4 regions of the Rummeliibacillus sp. JY-2-4R genome follow, and region 3 is predicted to be linked to each of the others. Evidence: riboswitches for the same ligand, from Rfam matches in the RefSeq annotation. Region 3 holds a riboswitch; each other region holds the start of a gene.
What was found. A riboswitch is a leader RNA that binds a small molecule or an ion and turns the genes downstream of it on or off. The one in region 3 is predicted to bind lysine.

Region 1 (4,223 bases), 690 kb from region 3:
CCATGTGGATGCTGAACTGGAGCATAGATTGAGTACAATTTGATCGGTCTATCACCTGTATTGATTAAATTGTGCCATGTTCCAGCAGGGATGATGAACGCATAATTATCCGCAACGTTTCTTTGGAAATTTAAATTTTCTTTGCTATTACCCATTTTCACGATTCCTTGCCCCTCTTCAATACGTATGAATTGATCGAGGTGAGGGTGAACCTCCAAACCAATGTCATCTCCTACACCAATGCTCATTAAGGTGAGTTGTAAATGATCACCCGTCCATAAAGCGGTGCGATAATTATTGTTTTGTTTTGTCGCTTGCTCAATGTTTACGACAAACGGATTTGGCCCATAATCCTTCAAGACAATTGGAGGATTATTTTGTTGCTGTGGAAAATCCATTCCAGGTGCATATCCCATATCGTATGGTGTTAATTGTCCCGAAAAATTTGGACTGTAAGGAGAAGGAGAGTAAGGCTGGACAGGCATTCCATACATATTATTCATATTACCTGTGCTATACATTGCTTGATTAGCACAATAAGGACATGAACTTGCATAGTAGTGATAATTCATTTAATCATTCCTTTTTTTAGGCTTCCTCAATCATTGTATTCAGTTAGGCAGATAATGTGATGCAATCTATAAAAAGAGGATATTTATGCCTTGCTCTTTTGTTCTCATAATCAGAAAGCTTACTAGTAAAAAAGTAAAAATAAAACCCCGTGCTAAGTGGATGCACAGGGTTTTTGCTATTTATCTATTATACAGTTGCCGCTTTTTCATTCACTGCTTGCAAAACTTCTTTTAATTGACTTGTTTCTTCATCATTTAAAGGAATAATCGGTAAGCGAGTTCCGCCAACAACAACTCCATTAAGATTTAATGCAGCTTTGACAGGTGCTGGGTTTGGTGCTGCAAATAGACCATTGAAAACCGGAAGAAGTCTACGGTGATCTGCAGCTGCTTCTTGTGTTTTACCGCTTTTGAATTTTGTAATCATTTCTTGCATTTCATTTCCAATGATATGAGATGCAACAGAGATTACCCCAGTAGCACCAATAGCGATTGCAGGTAATGTTAAACTGTCTTCGCCAGTGTAAACACTAAATTCTGCAGGTGTTTGGCTAATGGTTTCAGCCATTGCATCTAGATTACCAGCTGCATCTTTGATGGCAACGATATTTTGAATTTGCGCAAGACGAACGACTGTATCGACTGACATATTGATAACACTACGACCAGGGATATTGTAAAGTAAAATAGGAAGTTTTGTGCTTTCAGCAATTGTTTTAAAGTGTTGATACAATCCTTCTTGGGAAGGTTTATTATAATATGGAACGACGAGCATGATGCCATCGACACCTGTATTTTCTGCTTGTTTTGTTAACTCGATTGAAGCTCTTGTATTATTTGATCCAGTACCAGCAATGACTGGAACTCGTCTATTTACAACTTCTACAACAAATTTAAACAATTCTACTTTTTCGTCTGAAGTGAGAGTAGGTGATTCACCAGTTGTACCGGCTACTACTAAACCTTCAGTACCATTATCTATTAAGTAATTAATTAGTTCTCTAGTGGCTTGAAAATCAATGTCGCCATTTTGATCAAATGGAGTTACCATCGCAGTTAATATTTGTCCAAAATTCATTACTTCTCCACACCCTTTATTATTATTTGTAAAATAAACTAGAGGGAGAAGGGCAATTAGTAAGATAACGCAAAAAAGCAACAACGTGGCTACGTTGTTGCAGTAGAAACAATAAAACAAAATTATTTCTGTGCGTAAGATAGCCCTCCATATAGTTTCCTACATGACAGTTCTGTATTTATTCAATAACAGAACCAGCTTCAAGATGAATGAGTTTCTTTCCACTTCGGCAAATATCCCTTTTCACAATGGTCATCGAATCTCATCATTCTTGCATTGTGTACTAATGATATATGCTCCTCTATCCTTACTTCAAAAGAATATTGAAATAAGTGAATATTTAGTTGGTTAAATCATACCAGTATTTTCATGTGATTGCAACACTTATAATATAGAAAATAATACTAAGATATGTCCTAAAGATATTCACCATTTAATAGTATTATTAGAATTTGTCTTGATCAGTACGTGCGCTGTCTTCATGAATAATTGCATCACCGTTTGTTTCAATTCTTGCTTCTTCACGTTTTAATTGATCGGTAACTTGTTCGGTCTTTTCTATCTTATTCTTTCCAATAACTAATTCTTCGTTTATCACTGGTTTTTTCGTTACTTCAACTTTTTCTTCCACTATTGGTATACGGATAGATTCATCACCATCTATTGAATCTATTGGTGTAGTAGGATCTGCTGTGTTTAATGTAGCTGCTACCTCATCATCTACTTTGCGTCTTTCCACATACACTTCTTCATGTGTAACAGGAATATTAATTGTTTTTTGTTCTTCAACCACTTCCTTATGAACTTCGACCTCGCCGGTTTGAACAGGTTCTTTTTCTACATTCAGTTGTTCTTCACGAAGTTTCAGTGAGTGTTCTTCATCTGTTCCATAAGAATTAAGTGGTGACCTTTCGTATAATGGATCAGTTGGGTTGGATAAACTAGCTGCTACATTATCGGTAAGAAGTAAAATTTTCCCGTCATCGATTTCTTCTGCATAATTACGTGCTTCTGCATCACCCAAACCAAGTCCTAGTAAATATTCGTAATAAGTTCTTCCGTCTACATCAAAATCACCACGGAAAACGGAAAGAAGACTTTCGAAGAATCCTTTATCCTCATCCACATCTGCACCGCCAAAATCTTCAGAAGTTACGCCTGTTTCATTTTCGATAGCGGCAGGGGAAGGGAAGTCCTTTGTATTCGTCGCAATTGAAAGTTGGTCTAACGAATATCCCTTTTGTTCATAGTCATGAATCGCACGAATAACCTCCACTCTCGTATCATAAACACCTAAAACTTTTTTACTCATAAATAATTACCTCCGTTTTTTAGAGTTTTTTATCACTTCGTTTTACATATACCCGCAATGATGACGGCAAAACAAATAATGTTGAAAAGTAGTGATATTTTTGATGTGTAGCTCTAAAAAAGGACTAGTTTTTCTCATGTATTTTTTGGACAAGAGCGTATTTTGAATCGTTTATATTAGAATTTTTATAGGCAACTAACCGTTTTTAATTGAACGGTTAATTGCCTATTGTGTATCGAAATATGAAAATGAGAAAAACTAAAAACCCACAAGTTTATTATGTGCTTATTGTTTGAAACAAACCATTCAAACAAGACAAGTTAATTACTATTTTAAAGTAGGTAATATTTGACTCGTATGATAAATGCTAATCTATCCATACTTCTAACAAGGTGAAAAAATTAGAGACGGGAGGAATTGGATAAAAAGGTAATAAATAATTGGGAATATTATGTAATGAAATATACCCTCTGTATTGGTTAATGTAAACGCAATGTAAATATACCAAAAATAGATTTACTTTAAATTAATATTAAATACACAGTGGGATAACATTTCACCTTTAATATGGGATTTGTAAGAGGCAAGATAAACAGAACGGACTCGATAAAGGGAGGAAAAGAAAGTGAAGTTTTCAGGTTTAAAAATGTCAATGGCAGGTTTAGTAATAGCAGGTGCTTTAGCTGGATGTGGCAATGCTCAAACTAGCAGTGATAATACAAAAACAAGCGGTACAGATAAAACAGCTGAAAAACCAGCAACTACAGAATTATCTGGTTCAGTTACAGCAGCTGGTTCAACTGCTCTACAACCTCTAGCAGAAGAAGCTGCAAATGCAATTCAAGGTACAAACCCTAATCTAACAGTAACTGTACAAGGTGGCGGTAGTGGTACTGGTGTAAACCAAGTAGCTTCTGGTGCAGTTGATATTGGTAACTCTGATGTTCCTTCAGCTGATAAATTAGAAGACAAATCTAAGGCAGGTAAACTTGTTGATAACAAAGTAGCAGGTATTGCTTTTGCTATGGTAGTAAATAAAGATGTTAAAGTTGATTCTTTAACTGAAGCACAAATTCAAGACATCTTCTCTGGTAAAATTAAAAACTGGAAAGAAGTTGGCGGTAACGATGAAAAAATCAACATTATCAACCGTCCAGCATCTTCAGGTACACGTGCAACATTCGAATCAATCTTCATGAAAAACGCTAAAATCGACGATAGTCTTGGAACAGCTCAAGATTCAAATGGTGCTGTAGAACAA
Region 2 (4,223 bases), 1.3 Mb from region 3:
CCTTAGTACTAGGAAACAAGTGCGTCACCTTTTTGCCATGCTTTTGTAACTCAGCATCTATTGACTGCTTGCTTCATAATGGTACAATATTATGACAAGTTTATTGTACTCTCAACATCCATTAGCGTCAAGGTAACATAAACTATTTATATCAACCCTTTAGTTCTTTGATATTCTCGAAAAGGTACATAAATTTCTCTTTTAAATCTATTACTTCTTTTCAAGACAAAAATTGGACAAAAATTTATGAAAGAAGGATTTCAATGTCTACTCAACAAAAAAATGAATTTACCCAATTTGGCTACGAATTAATACGCGATCATGTACTATCTTCAGTTTTAGGTAAAAACGAAGAAGATATACTATATTGGTGTGGTAAAGAATTAGCGCGTAAATTTCCGCTATACGAATTAGAGGAAGCTGTAGACTTTTTTAAAGAAGCTGGATGGGGAGATTTATCGATTGATAAAGTGTCTGCAAGTGAAGCTTTTTGTACTTTATCTGGTGATCCTGAAATCCTTAAATTTGATCAACGTTGTTTCAAATTAGAAGCAGGCTTTTTAGCTCAACATCAACAAATATGCTGCGGATTCCTCACTGAGTGTTATGAGGAGACAAAACCGAAACTATCCGTTGTGAAATTTCATATAAAATGGGATTTAAAAGATAAAATTGAAGGATAAAGTAAAAGAATTTCAAAGAAGTGTGTAAAACACTTCTTTGAAATCCTTTTTTTATTCATTTTAACAAATCGCTTATTGTTGAGCGATTTTTTCTTGGATTGAGAGGTTAAATTCATCATGCAATGCATTTGCTGCTTTTAGCATATCTTCTTGTGGTACAACCACTGATACTTTAATTTCGCTAGTACTAACCATTTTCACCGGAATTCCTTCGCGATATAAACGGTCAAACATCGAAGCAGCAACCCCAGGATTTGAAACCATACCTGAACCTACAATAGAAACTTTTGCAAGATCACCTTCATGGTCTAAATGGTGATAACCAAGGGTTTTTTGATGCTCAGATAATACATTTAAAGCATCTTGTAAATTTTCTTTTTTCACTGAGAAAGAAACAGAAGGCTCTGTTCCTTCAATAATAGATTGAACAATAATATCAACATTAATATGATTTTTGGCTAATGTTGTAAATATATTGGCTAATGAGCCAGTATAAGCTTTTTCATAATAAACAGTTAATCGAATAATATCTGATTCAAACGCAACCCCACGAACCACTAAATCTTTTTCCACAGAAACTTCCTCCTTCAAAATGGTGCCTTCTACTTCCTCATAGCTAGAACGTACTGACATTTTGATATTATGATTTTTAGCAACCTCTACTGATCTTGGGTGCAAAACACCTGCTCCAAGATTAGCTAGTTCTAGCATTTCGTCATATGACATTTCTTGTAGCTTTCTCGCACCTTTTACATATCTAGGATCACTCGTATACACACCATCAACATCGGTATAAATATCACATCGCTCTGCATCAAGTGCGCTTGCTAAAGCTACAGCTGTTGTATCAGAACCGCCACGTCCCAGTGTAGTAATATTGCCTTCATCATCAATCCCTTGGAATCCAGCTACTACTGCAACTTTCCCAGCTTTTAGAGCTTCTTTTAAAGCATTTGGCGCTATATTCTCAATGCGCGCATTGCTAGGCACATGTTCTGTAACGATTCCTGCTTGCCAACCAGTGAATGATTGAGCCGCAATTCCTAACTTATGCAAAGCCATCGTTAACAATGATATAGTTACTTGTTCACCTGTTGTTAGTAAGACATCCATTTCTCTTTTTGAAGGTGTTTCAGAAATTTCGTGGGCCATTTCAACAAGTTGATCTGTTGTTTTACCCATTGCAGATACAACAACAACAATTTGATAGCCATTTTGTATTTCATGTAAAATGCGCTGTGCGACATTCATGATTTTTTTTGTTGTCGCGACGGATGTACCGCCAAATTTAACCACTAAAGTATTCATCAAAACGCTCCCCTACATAGTTATATGTGGGCGATTTTCACAATGATTTCTAAAGAAAAAAGAGCAGCTTATCACAAATGTGATTAGGCTGCTCTTTGCATGCACGTTCTATAGAACATTCATGTGAGATAGCCCTCCAGAACCGGAATCGATTCTGACAATTCTACATTTCTTCAATGTAGAACCAGCAGCAAGGTGGAATTAGCAAACTTGCAACTTCGGCGGCCTCCCCTTTCGCCGACCTTCTAAGGATCTATTCATCCTCCAGTCGGATACTCTTGAAATCCGCGCCTCTATCATCACTAAATCAGTGATTTTTAATTGGTGTTATTAAGATACCATACGAATGACTATCTATCAATCATTTTCCCGAAAAAAAGTCAATTATTGTATGAGATAGAGTTTTTGGTACACCTGCTTCTTGCAGCTCTTCAAAAGTTGCTTCTTTAATTTTCTTAATAGAACCAAAATATTTCAATAATTGCTGTTTCCTTTTTGGGCCAACTCCTGGAATCTCATCTAAAACAGAAGTTATGGCGTTTTTCTCATGTAATTGTCTATGGAATGTTATGGCAAATCTGTGCACTTCATCTTGTACTCGTTGTAATAGATAAAATGCTTCACTTGTGCGTTTCAATGGAATGATTTCAGGAGGATTGCCATATAAAAGTTGCGAGGTTTGATGCTTATCATCTTTAGCCAAACCTGCGATTGGAATGTCGAGTCCTAATTCATCTTCTAAAATTTCTCGCGCAACCTCCATTTGTCCTTTTCCTCCATCCGTCACGAGTAAATCCGGTAAAGGTAGGCCTTCTTTTAACACTCTAGTATAACGTCTTCGGATAACTTCGCGCATCGCACCATAATCGTCATGGGCTTCCGCATGTTGGATTTTAAATTTGCGATAATCTTTTTTACTTGGTTTTCCATCTATAAAAACAACCATAGCTGAAACAGTATCTGCTCCAAATATATGGGAATTATCAAATGCTTCAATACGAATAGGTGTTGCAATATTCATAGCTTGTCCAAGCGCTTCACATGCACCAATTGTTCGTTGTTCCTGTCTTTCAATCAATTGGAATTTCTCTAATATTGCTACCTGAGCATTTTTTGAAGCCAAATCTAATAATTCCTTTTTTTGTCCTCTTAATGGTTTTATTACTTTAATATCTAATACTTGTTGAAGCACTTCATCGTCAATTTCCTGAGGAATAAGGATTTCTTTTGGTTTTATATGTTCAGTTTTTTCATAGAATTGCCCGACATACGTCAAAAACTCTTCATCAGGCTCACCATAAGATGGAAATAGTGATACATCTCGCTCGATTAATTTTCCTTGTCTGACAAAAAATACTTGAACACACATCCACCCTTTGTCTACTGCATAGCCGAAAACATCTCGATTGGTAAAATCATTCGTTGTGATTTTCTGTTTTTCCATTACTGCTTCAATATGTGCAATTTGATCTCTGTATTCTTTAGCACGTTCGAAATCAAGTTGTTCAGATGCCTCTATCATTTTCTTTTGTAATTCATCCTTGACAGTAGTATGTCCACCATTTAGAAAACTAGTGATTTCTTGTACCATTTTCGTATACGTTTCTTTTTCAATTTCTTTCACACATGGTGCTAGGCATTGTCCAAGATGGTAATACAAACAAACTCTATTTGGCAATGTCTGACATTTACGCAATGGATACAGTCGATCTAAAAGTTTCTTTGTTTCATTGGCTGCGTATGCATTTGGATAAGGTCCAAAATATTTACCTTTGTCCTTTTTGACTTTTCTAACGGTAAGTAATCTCGGGTATTTTTCATTGGTAATTTTAATATATGGATAGGTCTTATCGTCTTTCAGCATGATATTATATTTTGGATCATGTAATTTGATCAAATTTAACTCTAGTAAAAAGGCTTCTTTGTTTGATGAAGTGATAATATATTCAAAATCTTCTATTTCACTTACTAGACGTTGAGTTTTACCATTATGTGTTCCTGTAAAATAAGAGCGTACTCTATTTTTTAATACTTTCGCTTTTCCTACATAAATTACCGTACCTTGACGATCTTTCATTAAATAACATCCGGGTTGATCGGGTAAAATTGCTAATTTTTGTTTAATTAATTCATTCATCAAATCACCTCATAAAAGGGCTTGTCCAGATTATGGAAATATAAACTATAGAGCACAGAGTATGAGCCTCTTCTACTGCTTAGGAGTCTGAGTAA
Region 3 (4,223 bases):
TCGGGGCTTAACGGGCGTGTTCCGCTTTTAAATAAAAAAACTCGAAGTACTTTGCATCCAGTCATCTATGAGTGGAGCAAGTCCTTCGAGTTTAGTCGATGGGATTGGTAAATAGAATAGTCTATTTCCAATCTATATTGCTTCTCATAGTCAGTTCATTTACGGTGAGCTGGTAGAAACTTGCGAGCCATATTCTCGCTATTATATGAGTGAATGATATTTTGTTGTAATATTAAGAATGTCACAATTATAGCATGAAAGTATTATTTTTCAACAAAACACAAAATATAAAATAATTCAGAAATCTCCGAAAAACCGAATATTTACAGTTTTAGCGGCTTAAATTAGGCTAATCTACGAACGTTCTGATGTATTTTTATCGTATTTTTCATTTCAATTAAAAATAATCATGATAAAAAGGCTAATCCAATATAGGTATTTTACCCTACAAGAGATTAGCCTTTTGATTAGTCTTTAATTGGACGATTTGATGTCAAATCTGCTTCTTCTAACTTTACTATCTTTGTTTTGTTTTTCAATTTATAGGCGAACCAAAGGATTAGGAAAATTGGTAAGCCAATATACGATACTAATATTCCGTACCAATCAATATGTCCACCTGTGAATGCTGTATAATTTTGACCTAATACAACAACTGCACATAAGACAAATGCAAAAATTGGACCAAACGGGAAGAACCTAGATCGATATGGTAACTCAGATAAATCATGACCTTGTGCTATAAACGCTTTGCGGAATCGATAATGACTAGCCGCAATTCCAAGCCATGCGATGAATCCACACATACCTGAAGCATTTAATAACCATGTATAGACTGTACCTGAACCAAATAAGGATGCTAAAAATGATAGACATGCTACAAGCACTGTGGCAACAAGTGCCGCCACTGGAACTCCTCGTTTGTTTAGCTTTCTAAATATTTTAGGTGCATGACCTTCCATCGCTAATTCCCAAAGCGTACGTGATGATGCATATAAACCTGAATTACCAGCAGAAAGAATTGCTGTTAAAATGACTGCATTCATAATAGATGCAGCAATGGCAATCCCTGCATTTTCAAATACTAATGTAAATGGACTTACAGTTACATCATCACTATTCGCAAGACGTGGATCTGTATATGGAATTAACAAACCAATTGCCAAAATCGCTAAAATATAGAATAGCAAAATACGCCAGAAAACTTGTTTCACTGCTTTTGGAATTGTTTTGCTTGGGTTCTTTGTTTCGCCTGCAGTAACACCAAGTAATTCAGTTCCTTGGAATGAGAAACCTGCAGCTAAGAAAATACCAAATGTCGCAAAGAATCCACCATGGAAAGGTGCATCTCCCTTAAAGAAGTTCGTAAACCCAACCGGTGCATGTCCACCAAGGATACCAAAGATCATTAAGAAACTTACAATAATAAAGATGATAACCGTAGCTACCTTGATAAAAGCAAACCAATATTCACTTTCGCCAAAACTATTAACAGATAAGTAGTTTAAAACAAAAATAAGAATTAAAAATGATGCGCTCCATATATAGGAAGGACTATCAGGGAACCAATATTTCATCACAATAGATACAGCTGAAATTTCTGCTGCGATAGTAATTGCCCAGTTATACCAATAGTTCCAACCCAATGCAAAGCCTAATGCTGGATCGATAAATTTTGATGCATACGTACTAAATGAACCTGAAACTGGCATATAAGCAGCCATTTCTCCAAGACTAGTCATTAGGAAAAATACCATTATCCCAATTAAACCATAAGCTACTATCGCGCCACCTGGTCCTGCAGTAGCAACTGAGTTACCACTCGCAAGTAGCAATCCTGTACCAATGGTTCCACCGAGTGAAATCATCGTAACATGGCGACTTTTTAATCCTCTATTTAAGCTCTGCTGAACGCTATCGCCTGTATTTTTTGTACTCATAATTCTCCTCTTTCCGATTTTCATTGCTGATGAGGCGGGTAAAGGAAAATAAAAAAACCACCGCAAAATATTTGTGGATGGTATCTAAATTCCCCATCAACCTTGATAAAGATAGCTCAACACGCATTTTTTGCGTGACAGTTCTGTCCCTTTCGATAACAGCCCCAGCATTGCCAATAAAAAGCTTAACAATACTTCGGCGATATTCCCTTTTTAATCGAGTCAATAATGCTTTTTCATCTCGTCGATTATACTTATGAAGATCGCGACCTCTACCCCATCTATTGGATGAGGCATGCAATATATAATTTTTATTACGCTCCCCATTATAGTACAGAGAAGCTCTATTAACAAGATGTAAATTGATAGATTTAAAGATACAATTTAAGTTTTATAATACCTTAGCTTTCTAATTTTTTACTAAATATTGAAATTTACTCTCTATTAATGATACTGTTGCTAAAAGAATCTGTTTTACGAGGAGGTTATGTAGCTTGGCTTCACAACAATCAACTCGAAATAGCAAAAAAATACCATGGAATCGAAGTACTTGGCTTCTTGTTCTTGGTATTATTTTCATTGCTTCTACACTACGTTCTCCACTCACTTCTGTTGGTCCTATTATTTCCTACATAAAAGAAGGTTTGGATATTTCAAATGTATTAGCAGGGTTCATCACGACAATCCCATTACTAGCATTTGCGATTGTATCCCCATTTGCCCCTAAATTGGCTAGTCGTTTTGGGTTCGAAAAAACACTGCTTGGTGCCATGATTATTTTAGCGATAGGGATTCTCAGTCGCTCACTTGGAAATACTTTCTCCCTATTAATTGGAACTGGATTAATCGGGATTGCAATTGCCTTTGGTAATGTATTGCTACCTGCGCTAATCAAGCTAAAATTCCCTTTTCAAGTAGGACTATTAACGTCCATCTTCACACTTTCTATGAACGTTACAGCAAGTGTTGCAGCAGGCGTTAGTTATCCAATAGCTAGTACTTCTTTAGGATGGAAAGGCGCTCTTGGGTGTTGGGTTGTTTTAACCATAATCGCCATCGCCGTATGGTTACCTCATGTTAGGAAGCAAGCGGAATTAAAGGAAAAAGAAAAAAAACAAAATGGAAGAAAACCTATATGGAAGTATCCTTTAACTTGGGCTATCACTGTAGCCATGGGTTTACAATCATTTATCTTCTATACAACAGCTGCTTGGATTCCAGCAATGTTAGAATCCCAAGGTATGAGCGCAAGTCAAGCGGGCTGGATGTTCTCTATTTTGCAATTTTCACAATTACCTATGACATTCCTGATTCCAATACTCGCTGGGCGTAGGACAGACCAACGTCCTTTAGTAGCATTGTTTACTATATTTTATGTAATTGGCTTTACAGGAATATTGCTGAACTGGACGTCTCTAACGATTATTTGGATGGTTCTAATTGGCCTTGCAGGTGGTGCATCATTCGGTCTTGTAATGATGTTCTTTTCACTCCGTTCCCGAAATGCAATAGAAGCTGCAGAACTTAGTGGGACTGCACAATCCATTGGCTATCTACTTGCTGCAATAGGTCCCGTACTTTATGGATACGTTCATGATTTATGGAGCAGCTTTCATGTGGCAAATATGCTTTACGCTATTGTCGTAATAGGGTTATTTATAGCTGCCTGGATATCAGCAAAAGACCGCTTTGTAACACCTGAGAAATAGAAGACAAAAAGGAGCAACAATACGTTTGCTCCCTTTTCATTTAATTTTTAGATTATTTACGCCAGGGCAACCCTCAAATATTTCAATAAGGACTTTTCTGATAAGAATATGATGGAGACTTTTTCGTATTATCAAATGGTTTGTGGAAGATATACGTTGTAGCAGGTGACAAGGGTGGAATCAGCCATGTCCAATTGCCCGTAACATCACGATTTGCAGATTCTTCATTTGCTTCAAATCGTTTAAATTGTTGCGCAGCAGTATGATGGTCCACAATACTTACACCGTCTTCCTTAAAAGAATGAAGTACTGCAACATTGAGCTCCACTAACGCACGGTCTTTCCATAGACTTGAGTTCGAAGACGTATTTAATCCCATTTTCTCTGCAATAATCGGTAATTGATTGTAGCGAGATTCATCTGCCAAGTTACGAGCACCGATTTCAGTGCCCATATACCATCCGTTAAAAGGAGCAGCTGCATAGACGATCCCCCCTACCTCAAGCTTCATAGAAGAAATCATAGGCACAGCATACCATTTCAACTGTAAACTTTCGAACCACTCAAATTCAGG
Region 4 (4,223 bases), 230 kb from region 3:
TCTTCTACAATTACACCTTTATCCATGAAAACAATACGGTCAGATACTTCGCGGGCAAATTCCATTTCATGTGTCACGATAATCATCGTCAATCCCGTTTGTGCTAATTCTTTCATTACCTTTAACACTTCACCAACCATTTCTGGGTCAAGTGCTGAAGTAGGCTCATCAAATAAAAGCGCATCAGGCTGCATAGATAATGCCCTAGCAATTGCTACACGTTGTTTTTGACCACCTGATAATTGGTTTGGTCTCGCATTTAAATACCGTTCCATACCAACAGTATTTAAATACTTCATCGCTATTTCAGTCGCTTCTTCTTTTGAACGTCTTAATACCTTTGTTTGACCAACAATACAATTATTTAAAACATCCCAGTTATTAAATAAATTGAACTGCTGAAAAACCATGCCAAGATGTGTACGGTAATCATTAATATCATGTTTTTGATCAAGAATATTAGAACCTTTATAAATAATTTCACCGCCTGAAGGCGTCTCAAGTAAATTAATACAGCGTAGTAGGGTTGATTTACCAGATCCAGATGATCCTATGACACTTACTACCTCACCTTTATGTACTGCAAAATTAATATCTTTCAGTACTTCATGTGAACCAAAGGATTTACTCAAATGTTTGATATCAATAATTTTTTCCATCATACGTTCTCCTTTGCTTGCGATTTACGTGATGTAGGACGAGCAATTCCTGCTTCGTCAATCATTTGATAGTTAGCTTCACCTGCTAGCCTACGCTCGAAGAAACGTAAGATTTGAGTTGCAATAATTGTCATTACTAAGTAGATTAAACTTGCAATAATGAATGATTCAAAGTAACGGAAGTTGTTTCCTGCAATCGATTTTGTTTGAAAGAACAATTCAGTTACACCAATTACATTTAATACCGATGTATCTTTGATGTTCATAACATATTGGTTTCCTGTTGCTGGTAAGATATTTCGCATAACTTGTGGCAATACTACGTGAATCATTGTTTTCCAATGATTCATCCCAATTGCACGAGCTGCTTCAAATTGACCTTTGTCAACACCAATAATTCCGCCACGAACGATTTCAGCCATATATGCGCCTGTGTTTAATGAAACGATAAAGACTGCCGCAAATGTTCGATCCATATCAAGTCCAAACAATAGGTCTGAACCGTAATAAATAACCATCGCTTGAACAATCATAGGCGTACCACGGAAAAATTCAACATAAATTGATAAGATTGTGTTGATGAATTTAATCAACCACTTTTTAGTGCCTCCTGTCCCTTTTGGAATCGTATTGATGACGCCAATAATCAAGCCGATTAATGCGCCTAAAATAGTCCCGATTGTAGAAATAACCAGTGTCATCCAAGCGCCTCGTAAGAACATCGGCCAGTTATTCGTAATGATATTTATAAACCATTCTAATGTCATCTTTATTTTCCTCCTTAAAGACAAACACTACCGACTGCTTCATTCACAATCGGTAGTGTTTTTAAATCTGAAAGCTATTTAGCAGCTGGTTGATTTTTGATCGCATCATCCATAATTTTGATACGTTCTTCTTCTGAAATACCTTTTAGAATTTCATTGATTTTCGCTGTTAATTTGCTATCTTTTTGTACACCTACAGCAATTGCAGTGTCTTCTTCTGATGTTTTAAATCCATTACCGTCTGCAAATTCGACCATTGCAAATTTATCATTAGCCGCTGTAGCTGACACTGCTTCAGGCTTTTCAGATACATATGCATCTATTTTGCCTGCTTCAAGTGCTACACGCATAGCTGGAAAGTTATCCATTGCTGTTTCTTTTTTAACCCCTTTAATTTGGTCAATCACACTGTAGTGGAAAGTATTTAATTGAGCAGTAACTTTTGCTCCATTAAAGTCAGCAATTGAAGTTGCAGTTTCGTATTTGCTGCCTTTCTTCACAACCATTACTAAGTTTGATTTGTAATATATATCAGAGAAATCTATTGTTTGCTTACGCTCTGCAGTTGGTGACATGCCAGCGATAATAGCATCAATTTTGCCAGATGTTAATGATGGTACTAGACCATCCCATTCTGTTTTAACGATTACTAATTTTTTGCCTAATCCATCGGCAATTTCCTTTGCAATTTGAACATCGTATCCACCTGCATACTCCGCATTTCCTTCAATAGCAACTGCACCATTAGAATCATCCGCTTGTGTCCAGTTAAAGGGTGGATATCCTGCTTCCATTCCTACAGTAAAGGTATCCTTACTTTCACTACTTCCTGATGATTTAGAATCTTTTGAATCTGATGAGCCGCATCCTGCTAATACAAGAATGGCCATCAATAAAACACTAGATAATAATGCCCATGTTTTTTTCATATTTCCCTCTCCCTTTAAAAAGAATACCCCTTATAATCCGTGCTAAGAGTAAAAATGGCTATAAAAAAAGGACTCTGAGTTGAACTCAGGTCCCAGAATATTCTCTAGTCCTAAATCCTCTACTTTTATCCCATAATGAGATAGCACAACTCAATAAACCAGGGAAGTTTATTGAGACAGTCCTGCAATTATTCACTGCAGACCCAGCATGTAACCTTGAGATCAATTACAAACTTCGGCAACATTTCCTTCTTCTTAAGTTTCATCGTTTTCTCTAACTCCGCTAAGAACTAATAAATATCGCGCCTCTACCTCACTAAAATAAGTGAGGTTGTATATTATTGTTGTGAACAGTCTACAATACTAGCATTCTCATGTCAACTAGTCTTACATTTTTCTTAGACTTTCATTCAATTCTACTTGTAGATTCCCATAGGCTATAATTATTCGCCCTCTTTTAATATATCTGCATCCACAAATTGAACTTCTCCAGTCATTGCATCAATTTTTTGGATTCTCCCTTTATTTTGGAAAGAAACAATGTAATCTAATCCATATACTGTAACTTCTTCATCTTCCTCATCATAACTAAAAGTCCGTGCAAGCTTCATTTGTAGTTGTTCTTTAAATAGAGCATCTGCTTGTTCTAATGTTATGTTTGGATTCATATCTAAAGAAGTCAATTCTAATTCGTTTGGTAATGTAATGGTGCAATCACGGATAAGCCCTGTATATATACCGACGTTTACATGGATTGAATAATCTTCAATACGAATGCCTTTGTGATAACGTATAAAGGTAAATGTTGTGAATGGTTCAAAATCGATGTCTTCTTCATCAAAGTCATCCTCAACATCCTCTTCCATCATTTCAAGCTCTTCAAAGAATTGGCGCTCTTCTTCAGATAAATCTTCTTCACTTAAAATATCGAAGTCATCTTCCTCTTCTAACTGTTCTTCTAGTAAATATTTTTCATGTATATCCCCAATTACAGTTTCTAAGAAAATTTTCGCATTGTTTTCTAAAAGATCTACGGGTAATTCTGCATCTAATTCTGCCCATTTCACCAATGACTCATAGTCCAGTTGCATTTCATCAGTTTGCTCAATTTTAATAATTGGTTCAGAAAGGCTTATATTATTGGCGTCCTCTGCTCTGTACCAGTAGCGTCCACTCTCATTTACTACTTGATACATATCATTTGTAACACCTAGTAAACTTTCAATAGATTTAGTAACTGTTACAGCTTCAAACGCATGTGCATCCATAAAATCACCAGTGAAAGCTGCATCACCAGAAACGATGTGACCATCTACATGAACACCCATAAATTCTTTTTTAGGATAATATACAAGCTCCATCTCGCCATTCTCTTCATAAATACCAAGCTCTACTAAGGTATGCTGACAAATAATATTTTTTGCATCTTCTGCTGAGATTTGAATATCTGGGTATGCCAATTGATAGTAGGATTGGAATAATGTCGCTGAAAGTACAAAGCCTTGCTTGTTTATTTCAATAGTTGCACCGGAATTAGGTAAAAATAGATTTAGTGCAACATCTTTTGCTTCAAAGACAATCAAATAAGATATGCCGTTCCATTCAGTCATCATATTAAAATGTAAGGAATCACGGCAAAACTCTTTTACAAAATCTTCTGCACATCCTATTAACTCATCAGGTGTCAATTCTTCATATTCATCTAAAGAAATATCATTATTTTCCATAATTTCATCCATATCAATCATAAATGACGTTAGCTTTTCATCGTCAGATAATTCGATATAACCGTACGTCAAACCTCTATGTGCATCTACAATTTGGCCAATGGACGAATCATCTTCATCAAGGTCAAGTTTAACAACTGG

Region 1: another riboswitch for lysine. It lies ahead of dapA (4-hydroxy-tetrahydrodipicolinate synthase); the one in region 3 lies ahead of ACWV26_RS00790 (amino acid permease).
Region 2: another riboswitch for lysine. It lies ahead of ACWV26_RS14120 (aspartate kinase); the one in region 3 lies ahead of ACWV26_RS00790 (amino acid permease).
Region 4: another riboswitch for lysine. It lies ahead of ACWV26_RS19625 (transporter substrate-binding domain-containing protein); the one in region 3 lies ahead of ACWV26_RS00790 (amino acid permease).

The regions. Positions count from the first base shown of each region.
Region 1 is NZ_CM132623.1:3,510,237-3,514,459, reverse strand. Features, by position in the region: gene ACWV26_RS17245 (cupin domain-containing protein) at 1-572, opposite strand, end outside; gene dapA (4-hydroxy-tetrahydrodipicolinate synthase) at 760-1,650, opposite strand; lysine riboswitch at 1,783-1,962, opposite strand; gene ACWV26_RS17235 (YsnF/AvaK domain-containing protein) at 2,096-2,962, opposite strand; gene ACWV26_RS17230 (phosphate ABC transporter substrate-binding protein PstS family protein) at 3,609-4,223, shown strand, end outside.
Region 2 is NZ_CM132623.1:2,879,475-2,883,697, forward strand. Features, by position in the region: gene ACWV26_RS14115 (DUF2507 domain-containing protein) at 264-683, shown strand; gene ACWV26_RS14120 (aspartate kinase) at 756-1,991, opposite strand; lysine riboswitch at 2,113-2,295, opposite strand; gene uvrC (excinuclease ABC subunit UvrC) at 2,353-4,128, opposite strand.
Region 3 is NZ_CM132623.1:162,731-166,953, reverse strand. Features, by position in the region: purine riboswitch at 128-229, opposite strand; gene ACWV26_RS00790 (amino acid permease) at 468-1,940, opposite strand; lysine riboswitch at 2,045-2,223, opposite strand; gene ACWV26_RS00785 (CynX/NimT family MFS transporter) at 2,435-3,649, shown strand; gene ACWV26_RS00780 (nitric oxide synthase oxygenase) at 3,732-4,223, opposite strand, start outside.
Region 4 is NZ_CM132623.1:3,974,103-3,978,325, forward strand. Features, by position in the region: gene ACWV26_RS19615 (amino acid ABC transporter ATP-binding protein) at 1-659, opposite strand, end outside; gene ACWV26_RS19620 (amino acid ABC transporter permease) at 659-1,426, opposite strand; gene ACWV26_RS19625 (transporter substrate-binding domain-containing protein) at 1,501-2,355, opposite strand; lysine riboswitch at 2,489-2,674, opposite strand; gene ACWV26_RS19630 (hypothetical protein) at 2,799-4,223, opposite strand, start outside.